Regions from separate parts of the Bacillus sp. M5A3_1b genome, predicted to be linked through region 4. Evidence: riboswitches for the same ligand, from Rfam matches in the RefSeq annotation. Region 4 holds a riboswitch; each other region holds the start of a gene.
What was found. A riboswitch is a leader RNA that binds a small molecule or an ion and turns the genes downstream of it on or off. The one in region 4 is predicted to bind S-adenosylmethionine.
Positions count from the first base shown of each region.

Region 1: another riboswitch for S-adenosylmethionine. It lies ahead of ACLBWW_RS25050 (cyclase family protein); the one in region 4 lies ahead of ACLBWW_RS07865 (Na+/H+ antiporter NhaC family protein).
Region 2: another riboswitch for S-adenosylmethionine. It lies ahead of mtnK (S-methyl-5-thioribose kinase); the one in region 4 lies ahead of ACLBWW_RS07865 (Na+/H+ antiporter NhaC family protein).
Region 3: another riboswitch for S-adenosylmethionine. It lies ahead of ACLBWW_RS18640 (M20 family metallopeptidase); the one in region 4 lies ahead of ACLBWW_RS07865 (Na+/H+ antiporter NhaC family protein).

Region 1 is NZ_JBKEZY010000012.1:75,065-82,769, reverse strand. It holds gene ACLBWW_RS25070 (FAD-dependent oxidoreductase) at 90-1,616, shown strand; gene ACLBWW_RS25065 (MFS transporter) at 1,759-3,060, shown strand; gene ACLBWW_RS25060 (nucleotidyltransferase domain-containing protein) at 3,076-3,858, opposite strand; gene ACLBWW_RS25055 (PRK06851 family protein) at 3,980-5,089, opposite strand; SAM riboswitch class I at 5,240-5,352, shown strand; gene ACLBWW_RS25050 (cyclase family protein) at 5,437-6,069, shown strand; gene ACLBWW_RS25045 (hypothetical protein) at 6,097-6,477, opposite strand; partial or broken gene ACLBWW_RS25040 (ATP-binding protein) at 6,702-6,863, opposite strand; gene ACLBWW_RS25035 (S-adenosylmethionine decarboxylase related protein) at 7,073-7,705, opposite strand, start outside.
Region 2 is NZ_JBKEZY010000001.1:344,686-352,390, forward strand. It holds gene ACLBWW_RS01705 (hypothetical protein) at 1-133, shown strand, start outside; gene ACLBWW_RS01710 (hypothetical protein) at 149-448, opposite strand; gene ACLBWW_RS01715 (DUF1129 domain-containing protein) at 499-1,260, opposite strand; gene ACLBWW_RS01720 (DUF1129 domain-containing protein) at 1,274-2,041, opposite strand; gene ACLBWW_RS01725 (PadR family transcriptional regulator) at 2,041-2,373, opposite strand; gene ACLBWW_RS01730 (3-hydroxybutyrate dehydrogenase) at 2,569-3,345, shown strand; gene ACLBWW_RS01735 (YvrJ family protein) at 3,440-3,577, opposite strand; gene mtnA (S-methyl-5-thioribose-1-phosphate isomerase) at 3,796-4,857, opposite strand; gene mtnK (S-methyl-5-thioribose kinase) at 4,854-6,035, opposite strand; SAM riboswitch class I at 6,126-6,268, opposite strand; gene ACLBWW_RS01750 (carbon-nitrogen family hydrolase) at 6,340-7,203, opposite strand; gene ACLBWW_RS01755 (pyridoxal phosphate-dependent aminotransferase) at 7,218-7,705, shown strand, end outside.
Region 3 is NZ_JBKEZY010000006.1:239,986-247,690, reverse strand. It holds gene ACLBWW_RS18650 (alpha/beta fold hydrolase) at 1-410, opposite strand, end outside; gene ACLBWW_RS18645 (TetR/AcrR family transcriptional regulator) at 469-1,035, opposite strand; gene ACLBWW_RS18640 (M20 family metallopeptidase) at 1,220-2,425, opposite strand; SAM riboswitch class I at 2,514-2,616, opposite strand; gene ACLBWW_RS18635 (AAA domain-containing protein) at 2,692-5,001, opposite strand; gene ACLBWW_RS18630 (VOC family protein) at 5,113-5,505, shown strand; partial or broken gene ACLBWW_RS18625 (hypothetical protein) at 6,242-6,901, shown strand; gene ACLBWW_RS18620 (hypothetical protein) at 7,025-7,441, opposite strand.
Region 4 is NZ_JBKEZY010000002.1:321,461-329,165, reverse strand. It holds gene gltP (glutamate/aspartate:proton symporter GltP) at 1-722, shown strand, start outside; gene ACLBWW_RS07870 (DUF402 domain-containing protein) at 789-1,307, shown strand; SAM riboswitch class I at 1,428-1,533, shown strand; gene ACLBWW_RS07865 (Na+/H+ antiporter NhaC family protein) at 1,627-2,943, shown strand; gene ACLBWW_RS07860 (lmo0954 family membrane protein) at 3,173-3,529, shown strand; gene ACLBWW_RS07855 (PspA/IM30 family protein) at 3,576-4,238, shown strand; gene liaF (cell wall-active antibiotics response protein LiaF) at 4,345-5,085, shown strand; gene ACLBWW_RS07845 (sensor histidine kinase) at 5,085-6,140, shown strand; gene ACLBWW_RS07840 (response regulator) at 6,137-6,769, shown strand; gene ACLBWW_RS07835 (DUF3922 domain-containing protein) at 6,826-7,164, shown strand; gene brnQ3 (branched-chain amino acid transport system II carrier protein BrnQ3) at 7,187-7,705, opposite strand, start outside.

The DNA of each region.
Region 1 (7,705 bases), on a different contig from region 4:
ATAGGCTCTCTCTAAAACAGCACACATGAATTTCATATCTTATGGAAATATTAAAAGGAAAATTGTTCTAAAATCGGGAGGGTTCTATAATGACAAGCGATACATTTCCACAATTCCCATTATCTTATTGGATTGAATCTACTCAAATCCCTGCTTTTCCCCCTTTATCTGAAAATGTAAAGACAAAAGTTGCCGTTATCGGTGCCGGTATTACAGGTATTACTACTGCCTATTTACTTGCGAAAGAAGGCATCGATGTTGTTTTAATTGATTCTGGTCTTATTTTAAATGGAACGACTGGGCATACAACAGCAAAGGTAACAGCACAACACGATCTTATTTATGATGAATTAATAAATCATTTTGGTTTGGAAAAAGCGAGACTTTACTATGAATCAAATAATCATGCTCTACAATTCATAAATGAGACAGTGAAAACATATAAAATCGACTGTAATTTCTCAAATGAAGATTCATTTTTATATACAACTACTGATAATGGATTAAGAAATTTATCAAAAGAATATGAAGCCTATCAAAAATTAAATATACCTTGTGACTATGTTCAATCTCTATCGATTCAGATTCCAGTACAATCTGCACTTGTCATGAAAAAACAAGGACAATTCCATCCCCTCCTTTATTTGAAAACACTTTTAGAAAAATTTGTGGAGATGGGTGGAAAAGTTTATGAACAAACAACAGCTATTGATGTGGAAAAGGGTGATTATCCACAAATCATTACAAAGAGCGGACATCGCATCACTTGTGAATATGTTGTCTCTTGTTCACATTTTCCTTTCTATGATGCGAATAGCTTTTTCTTTACGCGAATGTACGCAGAACGCTCTTATGCTCTTGCCATTAAAGCAAAAACAGATTATCCAGGTGGCATGTATTTAAGTATTGATGACCCAAAACGTTCCTTGCGCTATACAACAAACAATGGGGAAAAATTAATTTTAATTGGCGGAGAAAGTCATAAAACAGGACAAGGAATAAACACAATGCTTCATTATGAAGCACTGTATTCTTTTGCGGAAGCAACGTTTGGAGTAGATGAAGTTCCCTATAGATGGTCAGCACAAGATTTAATCACGCTAGATAAGCTTCCTTATATCGGACATATTAACGAAAGAAATCCAAATATATTTGTTGCAACTGGATATCGTAAATGGGGAATGACAACTGGAACTGCTGCCGCTCATTTACTGAAGGACTCCATTCTAAAAGTCCACAATCCCTATAAGGAACTGTATGCACCATCACGCTTCCATGCAAATCCAGATATAAAAACATTCCTCTCCCAGAACATTGATGTTGCGAAACATTTAATTGAAGGAAAGATTGAAACCACATTACGTAAGCCAGAAGATCTCGAAGTTGGTGAAGGATCTGTCGTACATGTTAATGGGAAACGAGCAGGTGCTTATAAGGACAAAGATGGGAAATTACATATTGTCGATACAACTTGTACACATCTCGGCTGCGAAGTTGAATGGAATAATGGTGATTGTACTTGGGACTGCCCTTGCCATGGTTCCCGCTTTTCAATTGAGGGAGATGTTATGGAAGGTCCAGCAGATCAACCGTTAAAACGAGTTGATCATGAGTAAACAAATAAAGAAGTTCAACAGGAATCCTGTTGAACTTCTTTATTTGTTATAAAACCTTTTCAGATAAACTCCGACATAATAAGGGAAATATTAACATCAAATAAAATAATATATTTATCTATAAATAAAAGGAGGGAATACTATGCAAACTTCAGCTCCACCTCATCTAGAATCTACAAAAACTATCTTTTCAAGCTCTATTACAAAACTTGTTGTTTTTATTTGTTGGCTAGCCATTCTAGCTGATGGATATGATTTAGGTATTTACGGTGCCGTTCTGCCAAAGCTCCTAGAAGACAAAAGCTGGGCACTTTCACCAGCACACGCTGGTACAATTGCTAGCTATGCTTTATTTGGGATGTTTATTGGTGCTATTCTAGTTGGAACCATTACAGATCTAATTGGACGAAAATGGACGCTTATATGCTGTTTAGCACTTTTCTCCATCACAATGGGCCTTGCTGCACTTGCTCCTTCCCCTGAACTATTTGGTTTATCTCGATTTATCGGAGGAATCGGATTAGGCGGTGTTATTCCAACAGCTTCAGCACTTACTGTTGAATATTCACCAAAAAAGCGACAATCTTTTATTTATGCTCTTATGTTTACTGGCTATCCTTTAGGTATCGTGTTAGGTGCTATTTTGTCTATGTTTATGTTAGAAGATTTCGGATGGAGAATTATGTTTGGCATCGGAATGATTCCACTACTCCTCATTCCTTTCATCATTCGTTATTTACCTGAATCCATTCAATTTTTGTTATCACGTAATCGACAAGAAGAAGTGGAACAAATCCTTAATCGTTTTCAAATTGAATTCAATGCAAAAGAGGAAACTCATCAAGCCCCACCTAATATACGAAAGAAAAATGGATTTCTTACGTTATTCTCAAAAGAGTACATAAAAGCGACGCTGCTTTTTTGGATTACTTATATAATGGGAATGTTTTTAATATACGGTTTAAACACTTGGTTACCGCAGATGATGCGCCAAGCAGGATACCCTCTTGGATCTAGTCTATCATTTTTACTTATGCTAAATGTTACTGCCGCTATCGGTGCATTATTTGCTGGAGCAATCGCGGATCGTATAGGGGCTAAATTTGTTATTAGCATCTCCTATCTTATGGCAGCTATATGTATTGGACTATTAACAATTAAACCATCTGTTACAATCATTTATCTTTTAATCGGCCTTGCTGGAATTGGATCAGTCGGTATTACTCAAATATTAAATGCATATGTAACACAATACTTCCCATCCCATATCCGAGCTACCTCCTTAGGCTGGGGACTTGGACTTGGCCGAGTTGGTGCGATTGCTGGTCCTATTCTTGTCGGTATTATTATGACAATGCAATATGACTTAGCATGGAATTTTTACTTATTCTCATTCGCGGGTCTTCTTGCAGCTATATCTGTTTTCTTTATTCCTACAAAATAAAAAAAGAGCACAAACTCACTTGTGCTCTTTTTCATATACTTCAAACAACATATCTCGAAACAATGTATTTAAACTCTCAATATCAATTCCTGATCCCTTTTCAATTCCTTTTACATATTGCTGATAGTAATGAATTTGTTCTTCTAAAAATTGATTCAACACCTCAATTTTTAATCCAACATCTAATTCAGTACCTGCCTTTTTCTTTATTAACAACTGTTCAATTTCATCTAATACGCTACGTTCTAACGATAATTCTGTAATCAATCGATCGAATTCTACAGGTGGTAAAGTTGTTTTCTCCTCTAGCCACTTACAAGCTAAAATAGGACGCAATACATAAAAGTATTTTTTCAATTTTACGTTCTCACCTTGCAAAAATTCACGATAATTTTTTGAAGCCATATGTAAGTAATGATATATCGTTGCTTTTGGATCAAAGTGCTTATCACTCATTTGCTGAAGCTGTTCTGGAAAATGAGAGTTTTTCGAATAGAAAATCGGTGATCGAATCCATTCGAGTAAAGCTGGGTTTGACTTTGCGAATAACTGTAACGCCTTTTTTATATCCCATCCGCTTATATCTAAATCATCACTAATCGGATACTCAATTACATCTCGTTTATCATGAATTGATAAATACCACTCTACCGGATGCATATAAACAAATCTAACATCATAATCACTATCTTTCGATGGAAATCCCCAAGCACGACTCCCTGATTCCACTGCAAATAAAATTTTCACATCATTCTCTTGTTCAATTCTTGCTAACTCCACTCTAATTTTCTCTCTCATTTCATACCCTCTCCATTTTTTGATTATTTCCTTGGAAATTCGACAAATATACCCCTAATTTTACTACATACTAAAATAGCTGTCAGAAAATTCCCGACAGCCTACCAAAATCCTTTATTTTTTACTTGTTCTTTTCTTTTACACTAACCGCAATTCGTTCAAACTCTTTTTGAATCTCCTCTTTATATGCATCTACTTTTGAAAAATCCATAGCAGCAATATATATTCGTTCTAATTTATCACGAACTGATTTCGCTTTCGCTAAGAAAGACATCGCCTCATTCATTTTTGCTTTATATTGAATCGACACGTCACGAATTTCTGTCGCATACTTCTCATCTGTCCCTGGTGTCACAATCAAGGCATACATATCTATAATTTCATCACCTTCGCGGCTCGGAAAATATTCATGTGGTGCGGTGCTATCAAAAATTGCAAACCCTAATTCTCTTACGATAACCATATCAAGACTATTTGGATCAAATCCACAATGATATACTTCAACTTCAAATCCTTTTTCTTCTGCTGCCTTAGCTAATTTTTTAAGCATTGTTGATTTCCCAGATCCTGGGCGTCCTTTTATAAAATAACGATGTGGTAATCCCTCTGTTAAATTAGGAACAAAATCAACTGCTCCTTTCGGTGTAGCTGCCCCTAAAAACCGATGTTTCACAAGCGATTGTTTCCCGCCTTTATCTGTAAATAACTTCTGAATCAGCTGATCGGTTAGTTCATTTGCTTTATTAAAATCAATATTATTAATATATATTTTCTCCCACTCGTCATGTATAACTAGTGCCTCGTTAAAACAAGCGTAAGCAGTTTGAAAAGCCTTGCTTGCTTCTGAAACAAATCGTTCAATTTCCACCTTCTGCTTTCTTAATTTATCTGAGTCCCAAGCAACCCCTAAATTAATATACTCTTCCACAACTCCTGGCATTTTCGGCTCAATAACATGCGGTGATGTTCCATCAACAATTCCTACTTTTAACTTCGGGATAATTACACCATCAACCGATTTATTATCAGAAGAGCAGTGTAAAAATTCAATATCATATCCTTTTTCAACCCACTCGCGACCTATTGCTTTGATTAAAGAAGATTTCCCGGTCCCAGGACCACCCTTTAAAATAAATAACCTGTTTAGCCCTTTTAAATTCTCATCGTATAAATTATGAAATCCTCTAGCTGTATTTCCACCAGCGTAATAATTCAATACATTCCCTGTCACTGCACTCACTCCTTCGCAGCATTCTATTTACATAAGCTACAATATGCGAGCAACTTTATTTGGGTGAATACCTATTTTGTATTGCACGAAAAAAGGAAATGAATTACAATTTAAAAAGTAGTGAATATTCAGAAATGAAAACTTAATATGTCTTTATCAAGAGAGGCAGAGGGACCGGCCCTTTGACGCCCAGCAACCTCAGTTTATACAAACTGAATAGGTGCTAATTCCTGCAAAATGCATTGCATTTTGAAAGATAAAACGTAACTATTGTGTACAAAACTCATCTTTCTTGATTATGAAAGGTGAGTTTTTTTATTTCAAAACATATATTGGAGGTATTTAAAATGAAAGTAATTGACCTATCACAAACATTTGAAAACAATATGTCCCAATTCCCTGGAACACCAAAAATCAATTTAGGAGCCATTACAAGCGTTGAAGAGACAGGCTATCAAGTTACAGACTTTCATTCTGTCGTTCATGTTGGCACGCATTGTGATGCTCCTGCTCATTTCATTTCAGGCGCAACGACTATTGATCAATTACCCCTAGATCAATTTGTAGGCGAAGCTGTTCTTATTGATGTAACTCATGTACAAGAACGAAAAATACCTAAAGAAGTATTACACAACGCTGACATAAAAGAAGGTGATATTGTCATTTTCCATTCCAATCTCTCTACGAAATGGAATACAGAAGCATATGAGAAAGAAGCTTTTTATCTTTCTGAAGAATTAGCTGAAGAACTAGTTCAATTAAAAGTAAAATCTGTCGGTTTAGATTTCATCTCTCCTGATGAGGTAACGACAGAAACATCGCCAATTCATCACATACTACTTGGGAATAATATTTATTTAATCGAAAACTTAACCAACTTAGATGCAATTAACACGAAACGTTTCTTTTTCTCAGCGGCACCTTTAAAAATTAAAGATAGCGACGGTGCTTTCGCAAGGGCATTCGCTGTAATTTTTTAAACAAACTATACAAAAAAGCAAAGATCATCACTGACCTTTGCTTCTATTTTTTTTATTTAAACTAAGAAAGAATTGCTCGACACGAGGACGTAACCAAGCTAAATAATCTTTCTCTTTCTTCTTTGTACAAGCTATTTCTTCCCCATCTACCATTCCGACAAGCTCTAGCTCTAACAGTTGCCTCGTAAATGCTAACATATTTATTTCTTCATCTGGATACTCTTCTTTTAATTTCTCCTCAATTTCCCCCAATAAAAAACCGTCACGCATCATTGCCAATGCATCAATCCAAAGTGGCGGCATTTCATATTTTTCTCCTGTAATTGTATCTTTTACAATATAATTCTTTTGCTCTTTTCGAAATTGAATCGTGTGTAAACATACAGTCGAATTTAATGTTAATTCCATCATACCACCTCTTTCATAATATCTGCATAGAAAAAAGGATGCGCGTGCACCCCTTCTTTCTCTAACACTACCGAACCGTTACATGAATAACAAATCTCATGTCGATATTTTCCTCCATTATAAACGAAGTATTTTATAAAAAAAACCCTTCTTGAAACATTTTATAAAATGTTTATATTTACACAACAAGAACACTTTTCTGAAAAATATTTTTCTCTAGCACATTATGCTGTCGGTAAAAAAATTTCCTCTTTCGTTCCTATTCCCATGCTACTTTGAATCGCGATACTTCCTTGATGTTCCTCAATGATTTTATATGTAATCATTAACCCCAGTCCCGTACCATTCTCCTTTGTTTTGTAAAAAGCTTTACCGATTTTCTCTAACAAATCCGTTAATTTTTTTAAATACTTTAAAAGCTTCTCTTTCCTCATATATCAAGCTTTTAAATTTGTTCATATAAATACTCCTCATACTCAATACAAAAGCCCTACATATTATCTCCTTAAATTATAAGTATGAAATTGCTTTCAGGGTAAGATGTAACCTTATCATACGAAAAGGAAGGAGATTTCCCCTTCCTTTTCGTCACAACTTATATCCATCTTACCCGATCATGTAGCAATCCATCCGTAAAGTCATTTCCGCCCACTACAAAATCCTTCATATATAAATTCAAATATTCCCCGTACTTACTCTCTGTATTTAATAATAATTCCTCTACATAATAGGCACCTTGTTTAAAGTTATCGAACAGTAAACTACACAAGCCAGCATAAATTCCGCATCCTACTTGGAAGTAAGTCGCATTCGTTTTATATTTATGAAAAACTTGACTGCTATTCATCACGTTATACATATATGTCTCACTATTTTCATAAACGAGTAATACACCTACTAGATCCTCGCCGGCAATCTCTTCTTCGGCTGGATTAAATACTTTACGCTTCCAACTCCATAAATCTTCTACTTGATCTAAGTTCTGTCTAATTACATTAGTCGTATACTCATTAATTCGGTAAAGAAAACCCACTTCCATATTGAAGTTTTTTCCTAAAATTAAAACTTCCTCATGTGGCATTAAACAGCCATAAAACTCTTTCTCTCCTAACTTTACTTTATACTCTGAAGCATATACATCTTCATAAAAATAAAGAGGACGATGATGACTCATATACATCGGATAACTCCATATCGCTTCGTCTAGAAATCGCTCTACTGCCCATGA
Region 2 (7,705 bases), on a different contig from region 4:
CCATCCTTCTCCAACAAATCTTATGTACCCTATCGTACCTCGTCCTGAAAATGTTCATATTCAGTCTCTATTGACGAACGAACAAAAAGCACTCTCTTTACAAAGCTCTTTATTGCAAAGAAAAAAACAGTAACTGTCATGTTACTGTTTAAAATAATTTATTCCAATTAACAAACGATATACCGGCTGCTAGAAATAAAAAGAAGCAACTAAACATAAATGTAATACCTCTAAAAATCCCTATATAATATTTCTTTGGAAATAATTTTTTGCATATCCAAAGCAGCCCTTTTCCTATTAAACCGAAGAAAAAAACATAACCCGATGTGTCATCTAATAAAGTATCGAAATAATCATCGTGTACCTTTTTCGAAAATGCAGTATATAGCCCCAAAATCGTTAAACCTAAAAATATAGTAGACAATATACCTAGAAATATACTTTGCATGTTTGTTCCTCCTTAATAAAAAATTCAGCTCGTTCACTAGTAATATAAAACTAACTTATAGTCTTTTTCTCCTCATTTTTCAAAGACCATCGCATTAATACATATAAACTACCGTACAGAAGTAAAGGTTCTAACATTCCCCAGTATGGATTTTTCTCTCCCAATCCTTTAAATACAAACATAATGAATAGCGGGACAATAACAGCTAATATCCCAATCCAGCCAAGTATGTACGCTTCCCCAATTAACAGTACTAACAGGATAACTCCAGCTAGTATATAACTTTGTATAGTCGTTAATTGTAATACAGGTGTCCCGTACCATTTATTCAGAAACATTAATAATACTAGTAATAAAATTGGTAACAAAGATGCTACATAAAGAATGCTAAATTCTTTTATTTTGCTCTTAAATGATGACATTTTAAAAGCAAATATAATTCCTACAATCGTAATCATTAAAACAATTGGGTATCCAATCAATTGTACATTTGTTAATGTAAATTCATGATTTGGACTTTGAAATAAGATATTTGTAAGTAACCAATATCCGCCTATCCCAATTATCATCCCTAAAATACTCTTTATACTCCCACCTTTATCCTTCTCCATCTCTTTCGCCAATTCTTCCGCATACTCTTTTGGTGAATCACCAAATATATCCGTTACCGTCTTTCCCTCTTTCTCACCTTCTATTAAATGAAGTTCTGCATCTTCTAGAAAAGCATCCACATCTTCTTCTTTCATTCCTTTTGTTATTAAATATACTTTCGTATCGATTAAAAACTTTTCTCCTTCTTTAGAAATTTGCATGATAACCCCTCCCTTATTTAACCACTTCTCTTCTATTCGTCTTCATCATAATTTCAAGGAAAATTAAAATAAACAAACTTCCGTATAAACATATAATTTGAAATAACATTGGCACGAGATCTTCTGATGTAAATGTTTTAAACAGTAACATAATCGAAAGTGGAATAATTAAATATAAGTTTTTAAACCATCCTTCAAAATATATATTTATCGCTACTGTGATCATAAAAATAGCTCCGGCTAATATATAACTTTGCGTTTGGGTGAATGTAAACGTTTTGGTAGGATAGATTACATCTAATATCGTAACAGCCCCCATTAAAAACATTGGCGCTACCATAACTAAAAACCACATAGAAAACCACGTTTTTGTAAAGCTTGTTACGAAGGTCATTTTGCGAAGTAAAAAATTAGGACCTATAACAACTAAAATCAATGACAAACTATACCCAACGCACTGAATAAGCGACATCTGTAATAATCCGTTATTCACTATTAGGATAGAAGCAATAATCCAAAACGATACGATATTCATTACTGTAAAACCAATTTGCTTCCACGTTTCCTGTCTATCCTTTTCCATCACTTTTACAAGTTCATTTGCATATTCTTTCGGTGAACTTCCGAAAATATCTTCTACACTTTTCCCATCACTCTCACCCTCGATTAAATGAAGTTCTGCATCTTCTATAAAATTTTCAATATCGCTTTCTTTCACACCCTTTGCTGCTAAAAATAATCTCATTTCTAATAAAAACTTTCGTGCTTCACTTGATAACATTATTTTTTTCTCCCCTTCCCCTCAAGTAGACGCTCTACACTACTTTGCATCGCTTCCCAGCGATCCATAAATTCATTAAGTGCTTCCTCGCCTTTTTCTGTTAATGTATAATATTTTCGCTTTGGGCCAGATGGAGATTCCTTCATTACACTTGTTATTAATCCTTCCTTTTGCATTCGTATTAATAACGGATAAATACTTCCCTCACTCGCCATAGTAAAGCCATACTTTGCTAGTTTTTCACTCATTTCATAACCGTATATTTCACCTTCAGAAATAATAGCAAGTAAGCATCCTTCTAAAATCCCTTTCAGCATTTGACTTGTCGACATAACTCAAATCCTCCCACTATCTTGTTTTACAAGATAGATAAGCGTAAGTATCTTGCTTTACAAAATAGTATAGCAGAGACTATTTTGCAAAACAAGATAGCTAACAATATTTTTCCAAATCTTTGCAGGATTTTTATTATCCCCTCTCTAAATAGAGCAATATGAGAACTTTATTAGGAAGGGATGTTTTTCATCATGGTTACAAATCGAGTTGTTTTTTTAACAGGCGCTGCAAGTGGTATTGGTTATGAAATGGGAAACGCTTTTGCAAAAGAAGGTGCAAAAGTTGTCATTACTGATCGTCTTGAAGAACGTGCAAAAGAAGCTGCTGAACATTTACAAAAAGAAGGCTATCAAGCTATCGGTTTAAAATGTGATGTTACATCTGAAGAAGAAATTACCGCTGCAATTTCTCAAACCGTTACTCATTTCGGTTCATTACATATATTAATTAACAACGCAGGAATGCAACACGTTTCACCAATTGAAGATTTTCCAACTGAAAAGTTTGAACTACTTATTAAAATTATGCAAATCGCTCCTTTTATCGCAATTAAGCATGCCTTCCCAATCATGAAAAAACAAAAGTATGGCCGAATTATTAATGTAGCCTCCATTAATGGCCTCGTTGGATTTGCAGGAAAATCCGCCTACAATAGCGCGAAGCATGGCGTAATCGGATTAACAAAAGTTGCCGCTTTAGAAGGCGCTACTCACGGAATTACCGTTAATGCGCTTTGTCCTGGTTATGTCGATACCCCACTTGTACGTAATCAACTACAAGATTTAGCTACTACACGAAATGTACCACTTGAAAATGTTTTAGAAGATGTTATTTATCCACTTGTACCACAAAAACGCTTATTGCAAGTACAAGAAATTGTGGATTATGCTATGTTTTTAGCGAGTGAAAAGGCAAAGGGTATAACTGGGCAAGCCGTTGTTATCGATGGTGGTTATACTGCTCAATAAAGTGACGGCTTTTACTGCCCATTAATACGGGGTAAAAAATAAAGTTTGCTCAAGAAGAGCAAACTTTATTTTACTTTGTATCGCGAGGACCTTCCTACTTTAGTAATTGTTTAGGGAGTTTCTCGATTGCAACAATTACCCCATCTAATTTACTTTCAATACGATGGAGTAAATATAATGTTACAACAATCGGAAACCCTACATTACCTACTATCCTGATCCACTCTTCCATCTTTTCCGCCTCCTTCCATTATATAAATAAGGGAAAAGAAAACATTTAGGCATAAAGTGAAACTTTAATCAGTGGGGGTTTTCTTCATCCCCCACTGATTATTAGTTGAACCAATCGGGCTTTTACGGGCAGTTGACCCCCACCTAACTTCTTTGCTTCCGCTGAATTTTGAGGTGGGGGTCTTACCGCCCGTTAATGCGGGATAAAAAAACAAGCTATTATGTATTAGCTTGTCTTTCAAATAACGATGCAATTTCCCGTTTATAATCTCCGTGTATGATGCCTTTTTCAGTAATAATACCTGTAATTAATTCATTCGGTGTTACGTCAAATGCAGGATTATAAACATCAGTTCCAATTGGCGCCACTTGTTTTCCAAAAATTTTCGTAACTTCGGTTTCATCTCTTTCTTCAATAACAATTTCTGTACCTGTTTGTTTCGTAATATCAAACGTAGATAACGGAGCTGCAACGTAAAATGGAATATCGAAATAATTTGCTAATATAGCTAAATTCATTGTTCCGATTTTATTTGCTGTATCTCCATTTGCGACAATTCGGTCCGCTCCTACAATAATCGCGTTTATTTCTTTCGTTTGAATAGCATGAGCTGCCGTATTATCGGTAATAAGTGTTACATCAATATTTGCCTGTTTTAATTCCCAGGTCGTTAAACGCCCGCCTTGTAAAACCGGTCTCGTTTCACACGCATACGCATGTAAACGTACACCTTTTTCTTTCCCAATATAAAACGGTGCTAATGCAGTACCATATCTAGCAGTTGCAATGCTTCCAGCGTTACAAATTGTTAAAATGTGATCACCATCTTTAAAACATGTTAATGCATGTTCTCCAATACTCCGGCATACTGCTTCATCTTCTTGCTGAATGAGAAGCGCTTCTTCTTCTAATTTTTTTTGTGTTTCTTTTATTGTAGTAATTTCTCGAATTGATTCTCTCATGCGATCGATTGCCCAAAATAAATTGACTGCTGTTGGGCGTGACGTTCCTAAATAATTACAATCTCTATTAAACTTCTTTTGAAATTCTTCCATATGTACAGTATTATATTTTTTTGATGCAAGTGCCAAGCTAAATGCAGCTACAATTCCAATTGCAGGTGCTCCTCGTACTTCTAGCATGACAATACTTTTCCATACCTCTTCAATCGTCGTTAATGTTTTGTATTCTGTACTATGCGGCAACTTTGTTTGATTTAATACTGCAATGGCATCACCTTTCCAACTGACAGATCTCGGAACAGTAACAATTGTACTCATGCTTTTATCCCTCCAGAAACTGTCTGTTGAAATAATGTTCGGAACAGTTGAATATCAGCACTCTTAGATTCATATTTTATTAGTTCTTTACCTAAGGATAACGCTTGTTTCTTAGCTTGAATTCTCGTTTCTTTATTTGCTATTCCATCTAAATCAGCTACATGCGCTAAGCCAATTGTTCTACGGATAAGCTCACATCCGGCAAATCCAATGGCATCTGTAAAAATATTTTGCAAAATAATTGGCAACCATTGTTTCTCTTTCGTATATGCTTCTACACCTTCTCCAATCCATAACTTCGTAAAAGCTTCTACAAAATAACTCCATGTTTTCTCAATATGGAAAAATAGCACACTTCTTTTTTCCTCTTCACGGGATAGTGCATTTAATAATAAATTTGCAATAAATTGGCCAAGATCAAATCCAAATGGACCATATGTTGCAAATTCTGGATCAATTACTTTCGTTTCAGCAGGTGATGAAAAAATACTACCAGTATGTAAATCACCATGAATAAGCGCTTCTTTTCTTGTTAAGAACTTATATTTATACTGTGCTACTTTTAATTTTAAATTTTTGTCACTCCACAGTTCATCCACCGCTAGTTGTAACTCTGGTTCATAATCATTCGTATCATAATGACTAAACGGATCTGTAAACACTAAATCTTCCGTGATTTTACTAAGATCTGGGTTTACAAATGCACCTTCTAGTACCCTTTTCTCTTCTGATTGTAAACCGAAATCTGAAGTATAAAACAACACATGTGCTAGAAAGCGACCAATATGTTGGGATAAAAGCGGGTACTCCTCTCCATCTATTAATCCTTTTCTTGCAATTGTTAGCCTTGATAGATCTTCTATGACTGTTACTGCTAACTCTTCATCATGACTGTACACTACCGGCACATATTCCGGCACATACTTCGCAAAAATTTGTAATGCTTTACTTTCAATCGTCGCTCTTTTTATAGACAGTGGCCAGCTCTCACCAACTACTTTCGCATATGGCAGTGCTTGTTTTATTATAATAGACTTCTCTCCATCATCTAATTTGAACACGTAATTTAAATTTCCATCTCCAATTTCATGACAAACTACATTTGCTTTCCTTTCAAAATAACCGTGTTCTTTCGCATATTGTATAGCTGTCGTTTCAGTTAATGAATAATATCCCATCGTCTTCTCCCCCTTTTTTAATTCAGAGGTTTTTCTGACGTAGAAAAACCTCTTTCCACAAAGAAAGAGGTTTGAAGTTTATCTTCTCCCCTCTTATCTGCCAGAAAGGTTTACTTTCTGCTGGAATTAGCACCGTGCCTTTTGGCGTAAATAAACGCCCCATTTCACAATGGTATTACGGTCGGTTGCTGGGCTTCATCGGGCCAAATCCCTCCACCTGCTCTTGATAAGAGTTGTATAATTTTTTGAATTTTTAACTTTATGTTGAAGACTATACCAAGAATAAAAATCACTTGTCAACATTTTATTTGTATAATTCTGGACGACGATCTGCAAAAACTGGAATTCCTTTGCGTACTTCTTTAATTTTCTCAAAATGAAGCTCTCCAAATAAAATTGATTCTTCTTCATTCGCTTCTACAACAACTTCGCCCCAAGGATCGACAATTAAAGAATGACCGGCAAACTCATTATTCGGATCCTTTCCTGCCCTATTACATGCAACAACATAACACTGATTTTCAACTGCTCTTGCTTGCAATAACAAACGCCAATGCGCTAAACGAACCAATGGCCATTCTGCTACAACAAATAAAACTTTTGCACCTTTCGCAGTATGAACGCGCATCCACTCTGGAAAACGAATATCATAACAAATTGTGCCGGCGCACTCTACATCATCTAACTTAAATTCACCTGTACTATTTCCAGCGATTAAATATTTATGTTCATCCATAAGCTGAAATAAATGCACTTTACTATATTCATTGACCAGTTCTCCTTCCTTGTTTACCACATACATTGTATTTGTAACACCTTGTTCTGTTTGCTTCGCTATAGACCCACCGACAATATGTACACCATATTGCTTCGACCATTCTTTCAGCTTTTCTTTCGTTTGCAATCCATCCCTATCTGCAATTTCAATAAGCCTCGTTAAATCATATCCCGTTGTCCATAGTTCTGGTAAGACAATCACATCTGGTCTTTCCTTCATCGCTTCGCTTATTTTATTTTTAGCATTCTCAATATTCTTTTCTACATCTCCAAAGACAATATCCATTTGAATACATGCGACTTTCATTTTGTCAGCCCCATTCTTAATTTTTTCTTTACAAAATACTGGAAAGATTATATCATTTGTCACTAGAATTGTAACAACTTTCAAAAGAGGTGGAAAGTATGAAATTATTTCAACCTTCTGAGATAGTAACATCATTGCCTACACAATTTTTTGCTTCACTTGTTGCAAAAGTTAACAAAGTCGTTGCAGCTGGTCACGATGTTATTAATCTAGGTCAAGGTAATCCAGATCAACCAACACCGCAGCATATCGTAAAAGCTTTACAAGATGCTGCTGAAAAGACCATTCATCATAAATATCCGCCATTTCGCGGACACGAAAGTTTAAAAGAAGCCGTGGCAACATTCTATCAACGCGAATATGATGTAGTAGTAAATCCAAAAACAGAAGTTGCTATTTTGTTTGGTGGAAAAGCTGGATTAGTAGAATTACCACTTTGTTTTACAAACCCTGGTGATACTATTCTCGTTCCAGATCCAGGCTATCCAGATTATTTATCAGGAGTTGCTTTAGCAAAAGCACAATTTGAAACAATGCCGCTTATTGCAGAAAATAATTTTTTACCAGATTATACAAAAATTGATGC
Region 3 (7,705 bases), on a different contig from region 4:
TTATCATCAAAGGGACTCATATAACCTACAACATGAATAAATTGTTGCAAGCCCTTCAATTGATGAATGCTTTTAGCTAATTCACTAATATGTTTTGCGCCATTTAAAAATACGGAAGCTGCCTCTTTACTTGTCGCTTGAATATCCATGGGGCCTCCTGCGTGAATAATCACATCCGTTTTCAATACCCTCTCCTTATCTTCAGCACTTAGACCTAAATCTATTTTCGTCAAATCACCTTCAATAAAGTGCATAACTGCCTTTTTTAAGATGCCTCTTTCTTGAAAAAGGCGTATTGCTTTACTTTTCGACCTTACTAAAAGAAGAATTTTAACATCCTCTTTGGCTAATTCTTTCACTAATTGCTTTCCAATAAAGCCTGTTCCACCAATTAAAAATACTGTTCTCATATAAGATCTCCTTTTTAGTACTATTCAGTACTAATCTGATGTAAAAAAAATGCTTCTTTTATCGAAGCAATTTTAAAAAATGATCTGCTGTTTTCGTGATTACAGTTGCATCTTTCAATGTTTCTGAAATAAATAACGCTCCTTCAAGATTTGTAATAAAAAGTGATGCAACCTCATCAATATGAATCGTATTTCTGAATTCTCCATTCTCTACCCCTTGTTTAAGTAATAGAGAAACTTTCTTTTGTAATCCTGTAAAAAAAAGACCTATTTTTTCTTTTATTTGCGTGGCCTGTGTAGGACTTTGAATATAAAGAGTAATAAATGGACAGCTCCCCCTATACTCTCTCGACTGAACTCCTTGTGATAATTGCTTTAAAAACAGTTGGATACGATCTTCAACTAAAAATTGGCTCTGAGAAATTACGTCATCAATTGCAGATTGATACATTTCAATCCAATAATCAACGACCCCTTCTAATAATACTTCCTTATTAGAAAAGTGATAATACACATTAGACTTTGAAACTTTGCTTACACGTACTAATTCATCCATACTTGTATAAGCAAATCCTTTTTCTAAAAATAATGTTGCAGCTACTTCAATCACACGTTTTTGATTCATTAATTTTACCTTTGTCATAACTAGAACTATATAGTACTAGTTTAAACATTGCAAGTATTTATGTTCATTTAGAAAAAAGTTTGATTAAAAAATTCTACTAATATTGATTTTACTGCAAAAAAATCTTAGCATCAGTGTTACGCAAAAAAGAAAAGGAGTGGATCCCCCCACTCCCTTTAACCATCTACCCCTGATTCCTCTGCGCCTCTCTAAACTCTTCCTTCACCTTCTCTAACAGCCCTTCTTCCGTAATTAATCGATACGCTGTATGTGCTAGTGCTTTTGCGGATGTAATTAATGCTTTATCTCCTAATTCTGAACGTGCTGCTTCTCTAAATTCATTCGTATGCGCAATTAAATCGTCTGGACCGATTTTAATGTACGGATGAATGGTCGGTACGACTTGGCTTACGTTTCCTGCGTCTGTTGAGCCAATGCCAAATCTTTCTTTCCGATTTACGTCTTCACCTTGTAATTCTAGTTCTTCGGCTACGACGTCATTAAATGTTTTTGTTACGAGTAGTTCATCGATTTCATTTTGGAATTGATGAATTTTCACTTTCGTACCTGTTGCTAACGCTGCTCCTTGGGCGATATTTTTTACTTTTTTTGTTACTTCCGCACATCTTTTTCTCGTCGCTGCGCGGATGAAGAACCTTGCTGCAGCGTAGTCAGGAATAATGTTAGGTGCTTTTCCGCCTTCTGTAATAACGCCATGAATTTTCACATCTGACGGAAGTTGTTGGCGAAGTGCGTTAATGCTGTTATACAGCTGAATAATCGCATCTAATGCGTTAATTCCTTCTTCCGGTGAAGCTGCGGCATGAGCTGTTTTTCCGTAAAAATGAAAATCAAGTGGATCGACTGCTAATGAAGGGCTCGTTGGCGCTGTTTTTCCGCTCGGATGAATCATAAGTGCCGCATCAATATCTTTAAATAAACCCGCTTTTACATAACTCGCTTTCGCACTACCATTTGGTCCGCCTTCTTCAGCTGGCGTTCCAAACACGACAACTTCTCCGCCAATTTCTTCAAGCGTTTCTGATAATGCGATTGCAGCCGCAACGCTAATTGTGCCAATTAAATTGTGACCACACGCATGACCTAGTCCTGGTAAAGCGTCATACTCAGCTAAAAATGCGATAACTGGTCCTTGTTTTCCTGAACTTTTTCGCGCGATAAAACCTGTTTCATGTCCAGCTATATTGTGTTGTAATTGAAATCCTGCACTCCCTAGCAATAAACTTAACGTTCTTGATGCGTAAAACTCTTGGTTACCAATCTCCGGATTCGCATGAATATCGTGACTTGTTTCTATGTACTTTTCCTTATTTCTTTCAATACTCTCTTCAATTGTTTTTCTTTGTGACGTTACTCCAGTCGCTCCCATTTTTCTTCCCCCTTATATTTTCACGTAAAAAAGCCTCTTTCTAAAAGATAGAAAGAGGCTTCTGCATATACAGTCAAAATGAGCTTCTTTCTTATCTTTCAAGTTACCTTGCTGGAATTGGCACAGTATTCATAAAAGAATCCGCTGCCGAGGTGTCATAGGGCCAGTCCCTCAACCTCTCATGATAAGAATTTTCATAAGATTATATTAAATTATATTCATTCTATGTTCATTCCGATTAAAAGTCAAGGAATTCCTATCCGAATTTACCGAATATCTAAAAACCCTTTTAATACACCAATTGTTTCTGGTGCTTGCAGTCTTGCACATACGTATGGAAATTCGGTACTACCTTCAAACATCATTTGAGATGTGAGCGGTGCGCCTGCCCAGAAGATTTCATCATCGATTACGATAAACGGGAATGCTTTATTTTGTCTTTGTAACTTTACATTTTTTAATGGAACTGGTCCATCACTATACACCGTTACTTGCGCATTCGTACGCATTAATACTTGCCATACTCGTTTATCCACTTGCTTTGTACTCGGAAGTGAAATAATAATTTTTCGTTTTGCCGCTAAAATATCTTTCAATAATCCTTTTGGCTCTTCAAGATTCATTTCCATAAACCAGCGTAAACGTTTCGAAATTTTTCGTTCCCATAATTGTCTTGATGTTGTACGATCATACACATCTCCGTGACGTTCTATATGAGCTGTTAATTGTGATAACGCTTGTTTTCTCGAAAGGTTTTTACGCATATAATGACAATCTGATAATTGAATGAACTTCCCTCTCGCCCTTGTCACTGCAACGTTGACGAGGCGATGATTTTTATGGTCAAAGAATAACACGCCAGGTCGTTCTTGCGGATAACTATCAACCGTATCAAATATCATCATATCTCTTTCCGAACCTTGGAATTTATGAACTGTTGCCGCTAAAACTGGTATGTTTTGATATTTCGTTCTCTGCAACATTTCTCTAATACACGTTGATAAAAAGCGGGATTGTGCCCTGTAAGGTGTAACAACACCGATCGATTGTACACCATCTAACAGTCCGATTAACATCATTTGCATCGCTACTAAACCAGACATAATGTTAAATCGAGAACCAGAAGCAGCGTCCTTTAACGAAAAAGCTCCCATTAAGCTCGTATCAAATAAAACACTTGCCTCATTTGCGAACGGTTGCAATCGCGCAAGTTCCTTACGCTCTGAAACAGACGGATGGTCGTATACTCTATTTTTATAAATAAATGAGTTTGTAAACTTCGATATATCCGCATGCATACGCCTTTGTTCCTGCAACATAAATAGGTTCGGATGTGCTTCTGATTTATTGACAGAATCAACAATCCCGGCATGGTAAAACATATCTTCCCCGAGCCATTTTCGAACGAGTTCATGGTTCGCCATCGCAATTGGAGGTAACTGTAAAAAGTCCCCACAAACGACGATACGTTTTCCAAGTGACGCAGCTAATGCAATTTGCGGAACATATGCCATACTCACTTCATCTACGACAACTAAATCAAATGTACGCTCATAAATAAGTGAATCAATGGCACATTTCGATAAAGTTGCGCCAATTACTTTTGCATTTTCAATGTATTCTTTTTCTACTTCTTTAATTTTCGCTTTTTGCTTTCGAAGATCACTTTCAATCTCTTGTATACGCTTCTTATCAGCAGAAGTCGCTTTATATGATAAAATCTTTTCACGAAGATCTTGTCGTGTTTCCTCTAAGTAGAGTCTTTCTTCTCCCCATGATCCGTTCGTCGTTTCAACTAACTTAGACGCAAGTAACGTTTCATGATTTCGTATATGTTCATGTTGACTATAACCGTAGCGAACAATTTCGCCAGGCGTCCATTTCTTTTTCTTCTCAATTTGCTTCGTTACTTCACTCATTAATACGTCCACTGCCGCATTACTATGAGCTAATACAAGTACCGATTTTCCTTTTTGATAATGCGCCGAAATAATACGTGATAAATTGTAAGACTTCCCTGTTCCAGGTGGTCCCCACACGTACGTTGTCGGATTGTAAAACGAACGATACGCCAATTCATTTTTCGGATTTTTCATCTTCTCAATATGTTTCGGACTGCTCGTCCCATCAACAAGACGCTTTATACGATTACGTTTTAGCTTATCTTTATGTGCCTCTTTCAATCGCTCTTGTAGTTGCTCTAACAATTGCCACGGTTCACTGTATAAAACAGCTTCTCGTATTTCACCTTGTATATAATCATTTAATTTCAGTTCTATTTCTAATCCATGTACAGATAATACTTCTCCTGTCGCTTCCTCACCATCAAACTCAATTCGAATTGGTGAACCTTCCGGTAAGCTTACTTCCGATATGAGCTGAAATACGTATACTGTACTTTCATAATCTGTATATAAAAAACGACCGTTCATGATAGAAATTTTACTACCACCTATCGTTTTCCAATGTTTAATTTCATACGCTAATGCATAATGCCACTCTTTCATCGTTGCCGATAATGAAGGAGTTTGAGTAGGTGTATTCATCGTATAATCTCCTTCCTTCTCCCCAAACATACTTTCTCACTATACCATATAACACGCTAAAATTTGTAAGGTTTTTATCTTGCTTATTTTCTTAATTTTCAATAATATATTGTATATAATTTTCAGAAAGAAGGAATCTACATGCCAGTTAGAAGAATCGAACACGTTGGACTTATGGTTGCAAACTTAGAAACATCTATTTCATTTTATGAAGAAGTAGTTGGCTTACAGCTCATTAAACGTATGGGGCACCCGAATCCAGACTTAAAACTCGCTTTTTTAGGTGTAGAAGAATCGAAGGAAACGATACTCGAACTCATTGAAGGTTATAACTCTTCTCTTCCGGCAGAAGGAAAAGTACATCACATTTGCTTTAAAGTGGATTCATTAGAGGATGAAATCGAAAGACTAAAGAAACAAAAAGTAACCTTTTTACTTGGAGAAGAAATTGAAACATTACCAGATGGAACACGTTACATATTCTTCGCTGGTCCTGATGGAGAATGGATTGAGTTTTTTGAAACGGAGAGATAAAGTGGGACTTTAGGATAGAAAAAGAGCCGGAATTCCGGCCCTTGTTTTTAACCAGTAACAATGAAACATACCTCTAACCTAAGAATTTATCAAGATTAAAAACACAATCATTTTGTTAGGAGCAGAGAATGATTAATACAATCTATATTATTATTTTTTGGATCCTTATACTCTTTCCAATCCTTTATGTAATCAAGATAAAGCATTGGAATTTAAAAGTAGTTGCCGTATTTGTTGGATTCTTCTTGGTTGATAGTAGTATAACATTATCATGAGTGCTTTTAAATGCTATTATGCATATATATAACTTTTATTATATCAAGTTTGTAGCTATGTTTTTTCTTCTTATATATGGTGCACACCTTGAAATTGTATAATGTCCTTCCATAAATCCTCCCTCATTGAAGTAGAGCGAACATCTATACTAGGAAAGAAAAAAGGAACATTTTAATAATAGAACTAGATTTTATAGTAAAATAGATACCATCGTATGAATGTACATTTTAGATATGGGCCCAATGAACCATGTGCTTATAGAATTGAGAAAGACCTTAAAATAAATAAGTTGTTTATTTTAATACTGTAATGCTTCAAGCAGTATAGTTGGGAACGTCAGGAACTTAAATGATTCAATAAGATTCAAACTATATAAAAGTTAAAGTATACGACTCAGGAAAAGAAGGTTTTGTAGTGTGCTGCACATTCAAGAATTAATTCTTACGTAGGGAGTGCTTATATGAAAAGATTGAAACATGTAATATTACTAGTATTATGTTTCTTATGTCTAAGTGGTTGTAATCAAGAAAATGGAGCTGAGGTACAAGATTATATAAAAAAAAAACACGGTATTGATGTTGTTGTAACAGATTGGAGCCCGATAAATGAAAATAATGGTGGTAATACATACCATACTGTGCAAGAAAAAAATAACAAATATCTAAAATTCCGAGTAAAGGTACAAGGTCTCCTCTATTCATATCCAGTAGGTGATGAATACCAATATGGAAAAAAAACATATGAGGAATATAAGGAATTCAAACCAACACTAGAAGAAATGAAAAAATTAGGCTACGTGGAATCTGAAACGGAAAATGCTCTTCAATATATTTTAGATAGTAAAGATCCAGATGAAGGAAAACCAACTAATGAATTATTATTAACTTTGCAAATGAGTAACGAGATTGACTTTAGCCAATTGGATTCAGTAGAATTAGATCGTTTATATGCTCTATTTCAACTCATTCAGGAGGGTAATAAAAAGATAACAGAACTAGAGATTAAGGATCAAAATGGTGAATCTTTAGGCGGACCTTTTAAAAATGTACAAAAAATAATAACAAAAGAAGAACTGTTACAAACAATGAAATCTACGATGTCAGATGCCATAAACAAATATTAAGGATAGTTTATAGAATAAAAATTATTGTATCTACTCTATTGATATTTTTATATTTGGAGAGTAGATAGTAAATGGTTGAATGTAAAAGGGAGATTTCAAATTGAATTCTCCCTTTACATTTTACTTGAAAAATAATGTCCCCTTATAAGTTTCGATATAGATGCGTCCTTCTTTTTCTTCTTTTATTTCGCTATCAAAATATTTTATCCAATCAACAATCCCTCGATCACTTTCTGTGACATTTTCTCTTACATATAGATATGAATGAATTGATTTATAAAAAGTATAGTTAGTTAAAAGTCTTTGACCAAGAGAAATAGGAGTATCTGAATTTGGAGTCTCTTGAATTATATATGGAGATGGGAGAATGTTATTACTGTTAACATGTACATAATATTTGGATTGATTAATGGCCCATTTTAGCCATATTATTTGAACTATTATTATAATTATGGTTACCGTTTTTTGTGTTTTTTTTAAATTTTGTCCTGTAAAAGAGTAGTAGATAAAAATCGGAATAGTAAATAAACCAACCAAAGCTACCCATTTGTCTATTGGTGCACAATTTGTTCAAAGTCCCACCTCTTTTCGATGTTTTAATATAAATAAAATGTTAATTCTACTCATAGATTATTGTATTCATTAAAGATTTGTATAGGAAATTTTGCTTTGGAATGCTAAAATGGTTTCTATTTTATATTTATTTAAAATAGAAAATCTGAAAAAATAAATCCAAGCTATAAATATCCTTCTAGTACAAGGATACTATTCTTTACAATTCAATATCTTAAAGTTTCTCTA
Region 4 (7,705 bases):
ATGCGATGTTTTATGTAACAAACCAAGTTATGAAATTTGCACCATTTGGTGTGTTTGCACTAATTGGTGTTACAGTTTCTACATTCGGTCTAGCTTCATTAATTCCATTAGGGAAATTACTAATTGTCGTATATGGAGCAATGATCTTCTTCGTCGTAGTTGTCTTAGGACTTACAGCGAAAATATTTGGAATTAACATTTTCCAATTCTTTAAGATTTTAAAAGACGAGCTGATCTTAGCATATTCTACAGCGAGTTCAGAAACAGTTTTACCGAAAATCATGGAGAAAATGGAGAAATTCGGTTGTCCGAAAGCAATTACGTCTTTCGTTATTCCGACAGGTTATTCATTTAACTTAGATGGATCAACTTTATATCAAGCAATTGCGGCTATTTTCCTAGCACAAATGTACGGTATTGATTTATCTATTACACAACAAATTACATTATTACTTGTATTAATGGTTACATCAAAAGGTATCGCAGGTGTACCAGGCGTATCATTCGTTGTATTATTAGCGACACTTGGTACAGTAGGTATTCCACCTGAAGGTTTAGCATTCATCGCTGGTATTGACCGTATTTTAGATATGGCTCGTACAGCAGTTAACGTTGTAGGTAACTCTTTAGCAGCTGTAGTTATGTCTAAGTGGGAAGGTCAGTATGACGCTGAAAAAGGACAGGCTTATTTGAAAGAAATTTCTAATAAGCAAGCAGCTTAATTATAATTTGAACAAGCTCTCACATAATATGTGGGGGCTTTTCTATATAGAAGGGAAGCGGACGTAATGAAACGTAAATATGGTGACGGTTCTTCGTGGAAGCGACTAATAGAGAAGGATTATACGGTTAAGCAAGTAGAAGAAGGAATGCTAGGAATATTAGACATAAAAAAGGTAAGAGAGCCTAGTTGTAAAGAATATGATGGTAAAAAACTTTGTATCGCAGGGAATCAATATACGTGGATTCAATATTTTATAGACGGGAAAAACTTTGCGATTACAGCTATGTTAGATGATCAGAAAAAATTAGTGCAATATTATATCGATGTGGCGAAAGAATATAAAATTGATGACCGTGGTTTACCGTATTTTGATGATTTATATTTAGATGTAGTGTTATTACCGAACGGTAAGATGTATGTACTAGATGAAGATGAGCTAGAGGACGCCTATAAAAGTGGCGATGTTACAAAAGAAGAGTACGAGTTAGCTTGGTACACTACGAAATGGATAATAGATGCAATAAAAAATAGTGAATTTTATTGGATTTCAATATTGGAAGAAGAAATCAAAAAGTTAAAATGATTGTTGTATTCAAATTTTTGTATAATTACCAAAAAAATCTATACAAAAAATAATTGACTTTTGTTTTGTAAGCGAGTAAAGTTAGGGAAGAAATTATTATTAAAAAATAAATATGAAACCTTCTTATAAAGAGAGGCGGAGGGACTGGCCCTACGATGCCTCGGCAGCGGACTCGATTTCAGAGTGCTGTGCCAAATCCAGCAAGCATGTGCTTGAAAGATGAGAAGAGCGTTCCTTATAGATGTATAAGACCTCTTCTCATTGGAAGAGGTCTTTTGTTATTCATTAGAAAAGGTTGAAACTAGGGAGAGATGGTACTTTGAAAGAAACGAGAGGAAATGGTTTGGCTTTATTACCACTTGGGATATTTTTGGCGCTATTTATTGGTTCTGGAATTATTACAGGTGATTTCTATAAATTGCCGATACTTGTAGCAATTTCAATTGCTGTAGGAGTCGCTTTAGCGATGAATCGTAAAGAAAGTTTTAATGTAAAAGTAGAACGATTTGCTAAAGGTGCAGGGAACCCGGATATTATGATTATGGTTCTGATTTTTGTACTTGCAGGAGCATTTTCTGAAACAGCAAAAGGGATGGGCGGCGTTGATTCTACAGTTAATTTAGCGTTATCCATTTTACCGCAAGGATTTATCGTAGCTGGAATTTTTGTTATAGGGGCATTTATTTCATTAGCGATGGGAACTTCAATGGGAACAATTGCTGCATTAGCACCAATTGCTGTAGGTATTAGTGGGCAAACTGATATCTCTATTGCACTTACGATGGCTACTGTTGTTGGTGGGGCGATGTTTGGGGATAATTTATCATTTATTTCAGATACAACAATCGCAGCTGTACGTTCACAAGGAACAGAAATGAAAGATAAGTTTAAAACGAACTTTTTAATTGTATTACCAGCAGCTATTATTACAATTGTACTATTAGTAATCGTTACTTTAGGAAGTGACACGCAGATTAAAGCGCATAGCTTTGACTGGATAAAGATTTTACCGTATGCAGGAGTACTTATTACAGCATTGCTTGGTTGGAATGTACTTATTGTGTTAACTGGTGGAACTGTACTATCCGGCGTTATCGGTCTTTTAGATGGGAGTTACACGCTAGAGAGTTTCTTTAAAAGTGTAACGACTGGAATGGGCGGTATGATGGAGTTAGTATTACTTGCTATTTTAATTGGTGGTATGGTCGAACTGATTCAATATAATGGTGGTATTCAATATTTAATGAATATTTTAACTCGTAACATTCGTTCGAAAAAAGGAGCAGAGTTCGGTATCGCTGGCTTAGTGAGTATGACGAATATGTGTACAGCGAATAATACGATTTCTATTATTTTTACAGGTCCACTTGCGAAAAACATTGCAGATCAATATGAAATTGATCCTCGTAAATCAGCGAGTGTATTAGATCTTTTCTCATGTTGTGTGCAAGGGTTAATTCCGTATGGTGCGCAAATGTTAACGGCAGCAGGATTTGCGGCGTTATCTCCGATTGAATTGTTACCATATGCGTTTTATCCGATTTTAGTTGGAGTATGTGGAATTATTTCTATATTAATTGGTTTCCCGAGGTTTTCTAAAGTAGCGGGAAAGAAAGAGTATCACAAAACAGCATAATTTAAAATGAAGTTTATGAATAGTAATGAAAGCCGTACAGAGAATGTTCTCTGTACGGCTTTTTATGTGCGATAAAAGAGTGAATCATCCTATCCTACCGCATATTTTTACAAAAGGCTGAATGCAACTCAGTCTTAAGTCTGAGTCGAAAACGGTTCTTAAGCTCGTTATGGAAAAGTGAAAAAATAGTTAAGATAAGAGTATCAAATCGAAGGGAGGCAAGCACAAGATGAAACAATTTCTAGCGTTTATCGCGGCTGGTATTTTAGCTTTAATTGCTCTTGGCAGTCTTGCTGGTATTATAGGATTCGCAATTGGAGCAGGAGTTGTGTACTGGAGCTATAAATCATTTGTGCGAGCACAATCATTTTTTGGAAAGTTAGCTTGGGGTATTGTTGGTTTGATCGGCTTGTCCATCGCCCTTTCTCATTCCCCAGCATTAATTGGTATCGCAGCATTAGTAGTTTTATACTACGGATACCGTGAGTGGAAAAAAGAAAAAAATGTAGTTGTTGATTCTGCACCAGAAAGTTCTAAACCATATAGCAACTTTGAAGATGAGTGGAACAAGTTAATGAAAAACTAATAAAAAATCAAATCAAATTTATAAAGTAGAAGAGAGGAAGATTATAATGAAACAATCTTTATTCGGACGTGTACGCGATGCAATTTTAGCAGATTTTCATAATGTGTTAGATGAGAAAGAAAGAAAAAATCCAATCGCGATGTTAAACCAATATTTACGCGATAGTGAGCGTGAAATAACAAAAATTGAGAAGTTAATTGAGCGCCACAAAACATTAAAATCTAATTTCGCTCGTGAGCTTGAGCAAGCACGTTATTTCGTTAATAAAAGATCAAAGCAAGCGATCGTCGCTCAAGAAGCAGGCGAATTACAGCTACATGAGCGTGCGTTAGAAGAAGTAGCGTATTATGAAGGGCAAGTAACTCGATTAGAAGAAATGTATGCAGGTGTTGTAGAGCAAATTGATGAGTTAGAGCGTCGTCTTTCAGAAATGAAAAATAAATTAAAAGAAATGAACGCAAAGCGTATGGAATTAATGGCACGTGAAAATATGGCGCATGCAAATCGCCGTATGAATACAGCCATGCATAAAATGGATGAAAATAATCCGTTCTTACGTTTTGAAGAAATTGAAGATCATATTCGCGACTTAGAATCTCGTATAAATGAGGAGCATGAACGTGACACATTTGATATGAAGATTGCAAAGCTTGAGCGTGAAATGAAAGAGAAGAATGATGTATCGTTAACAAAAGAGTTAACAAAATAATAGTAGTATATTATAAAACAGGCTTATGATATAGTGATAGGAGAAAAGGTGTTGGAAAGCAATGCCTTTTCTTCTATGTATATGTAACAAGAAGGGGGGAGCTGAAATGAAGAAACAATTTTCAAAAACACAATTAATGGGGATGCTCCTCATCATATTTGGATTCGGTCTTTTTCTTGATATGATACTTGGACATTTTGAACCAGGTGGTCTCATTTTTGCATTTATTATGCTTATGTTTGGAAGGCATTATCGTAAGAAGAATCGTTATGTAAGGGGAAATGTCTTTTTATTTGTTGGTGGTATCGTATTTTTATTCTTCTTATTTTCATCAGCAGCATTTGTTCTTGTCGTCTTTGCTTGTTTAGCTTTAATTGGTTATCAATTGATTCAACAAGGACATCAGAAAAAAGCAATGAAGGTTGAAATTAAAGAAAAAGGATATATAGATGAAGAGAAGCAAATTTATCGTACAGAACCATATTTAAAAAACATGTTTGTAGGTAATGTGCGAATGATGGATCATATTTATGAACTTGAGGATATTAATGTTCAATATGGTGCTTGTGATGTGGAAATAGATTTAACAACTGCTATGATTCCAGAAGGAGAAACGGTAATTGTTATCCGAGGTATCGTTGGTAATATTCGTTTATACGTGCCATATGATATTGAGCTGTCTTTAAATCATTCTGTTATTGTCGGACGTGTGCTCCTGCCAGGACATGAAGAGACAGGATTTAATCGTAATGTTACATTTAGAACAGAGCAGTATAAAGAAGCTCCTCGTCGTATTAAAATTATTTCTTCGCTTATCGTAGGCGATACGGAAGTGAGGAAAGTATAATGAAGAAACAAAAAAATATTTCGTGGATGTATATTCGTTATTCTATGTTGTCTTCTGTTAGTATCGCACTCATTTGTACAATTGTATATGTATGGAAAAGCGAGCAACAAGTGTATGATTTATTATGGAAGGAATCCATCGCTTCTGTTCCAATTGGCTTGTTTATTATGACTACAAGTTTACTTATCGGGGGAATTGTAGGGTATGCAATCGGTTACTATATAGAGCAGCGTATACAAGGATTAAATACTTTTCTATTTGAAGTGGAGCGAGGGAATTTTCCGAGCGATGTTTCGTTTACTGCAGATGATGAATTTCATGAAGTAGAACGAAAAGTAATCGGTCTTGCTCGTCGATTAGAGGAGCAAGCTGGACTCTTTCAAAAAGTAACGAATGAACGAGCTCATTGGAATGAAGAGATGAGACAAGAAGCGATATCCCAAGAAAGGCATCGATTGGCGAGGGAGCTGCATGATTCTGTAAGTCAGCAGCTTTTTGCAATGTCGATGATGATGTCGGCTATTAATGAACAAGTAGCTGAAATTCCAGAAACGACAAACAAGCAGTTGCAGCTCGTTGAAAATATGGTTGTAAATGCGCAATCAGAAATGAGAGCATTGCTTCTTCATTTACGTCCTGTACAATTAGAAGGTAAGAAACTGACACAAGGCATAGAGGAATTATTGACGGAATTGTCGCGAAAGCAACATATGAAAATTGAATGGCTAATCGAGCCAATAGAATTGAAAAAAGGTGTAGAAGATCATTTATTTCGTATTGTGCAAGAAGCTTTATCCAATACTTTACGACATGCGAAAGCGAAGAAAACGGAAGTACGTCTTCGGAAAATTGATCAATATGCAATTCTAAAAATTATTGATGATGGCGTTGGATTTGAAGTCGGAGTGAATAAGGCTGGTTCATATGGTTTAAGATCAATGCAAGAGCGTGTTCATGAAATTGGTGGGACATTAAAAGTACTTAGTTTCCCCGCTAAAGGGACACAAATAGAAGTAAAAGTACCGATTATGATTGAGAGAGGGGGAGAATCATGATAAAAGTGTTACTTGTCGATGATCATGAAATGGTTCGAATGGGTGTATCAGCATATTTATCAACGCAGCCAGATATCGAAGTAGTTGGAGAAGCTGAAAATGGAAGAAAAGGTTCAGAGTTAGCACTGCAATTAAGACCAGATATTATTTTGATGGACCTTGTCATGGATGAGATGGATGGGGTTGAAGCAACACGTACTATTATTCAGGAATGGCCAGAAGCGAAAATTGTAGTTGTAACGAGCTTTTTAGATGATGAGAAATTGTACCCTGTTATTGAGGCTGGAGCGACAAGTTATTTATTAAAAACATCAAGAGCGAGTGATATAGCAGACGCTGTACGAGCTACTTATGATGGAGAAACGGTATTAGAGCCAAAAGTTACTGGTAAAATGATGTCTCGTATGCGTCAGAAGAAAGAACAACCTTTGCATGAGGAGTTAACAGAAAGAGAGTCTGAAATTTTGTTATTAATTGCAGAGGGGAAAAGTAATCAAGAGATTGCAGATGAATTGTTTATTGCCCTCAAAACAGTAAAGACACATGTGAGTAATATTTTAAATAAGCTAAATGTAAGTGACCGGACACAGGCAGTTATTTATGCGTTTAGACATCAATTGACGAAATGATAAAGTGAAACTTTAATCAGTGGGGGGTATCTCCGCTGATTATTAGTTTACGCCAAATCTTTTTATTGACGTTAATAAATGTAAGCGTTATCATTGAGTTGTTAACAATACATACAAAGGGGAGAGAGTGTATGTTAGTTCAAACGATATTTGGCATGGATAAGTCTAAAAAATTAGGGGATTATGTGAACGCATTACAAGCGCTTTGTGAACAATATAATGTTGAAACAGATAAAATTGCAATTGTTGAGGCGACAGAAGAGTACTATTTATTTTTAGTAAAGCAAGAAGATTGCTACGATGTTGTCAAAGTAGAAACAGTGGATACAAATATCGAATATTATACGAAAGCATATAAAATAAGCAGTTTTAATCATACTGTTTATCAAAAGTAAAAAACTCCCTTTCGGGAGTTTTTTAGGATGCTTTTACTTCGCGGGAATCGGTTATTAAGGGAACTTTTTTCGTACCGCTTAACTTAGCGATTGTAAGGCCGATAATAGCCCCGGCTAATGCTGGTATTAGCCAGCCAATTCCTTCATTATATAAAGGGATAAATTCAAAATATGGTGTGATAAATGAAACTGAAATGCCACCTTGTTTTAATCCGTCAAATACGCTTACGATTGCTGCTCCAATTAAAGCACCTACATAAACAGAACGATATCCACCGAAATATTTATGAAGTAACGATAGTAGGACGAGTACAATTGCAACTGGATATACAACAAGTAGAATTGGAACAGAGATGGCAATAATTTTCGTTAAACCTAAGTTGGCAACTAATAATCCTAATGCACAAATGATACTTGCGAACATTTTGTATGAAAATTTAGTCAATAATGTTGAGAAATATTGACTACAAGCAGATACAAGTCCAACACAAGTTGTTAGACAAGCGAGTGTAACGATTAGAGATAATAGAAGTAAACCGTA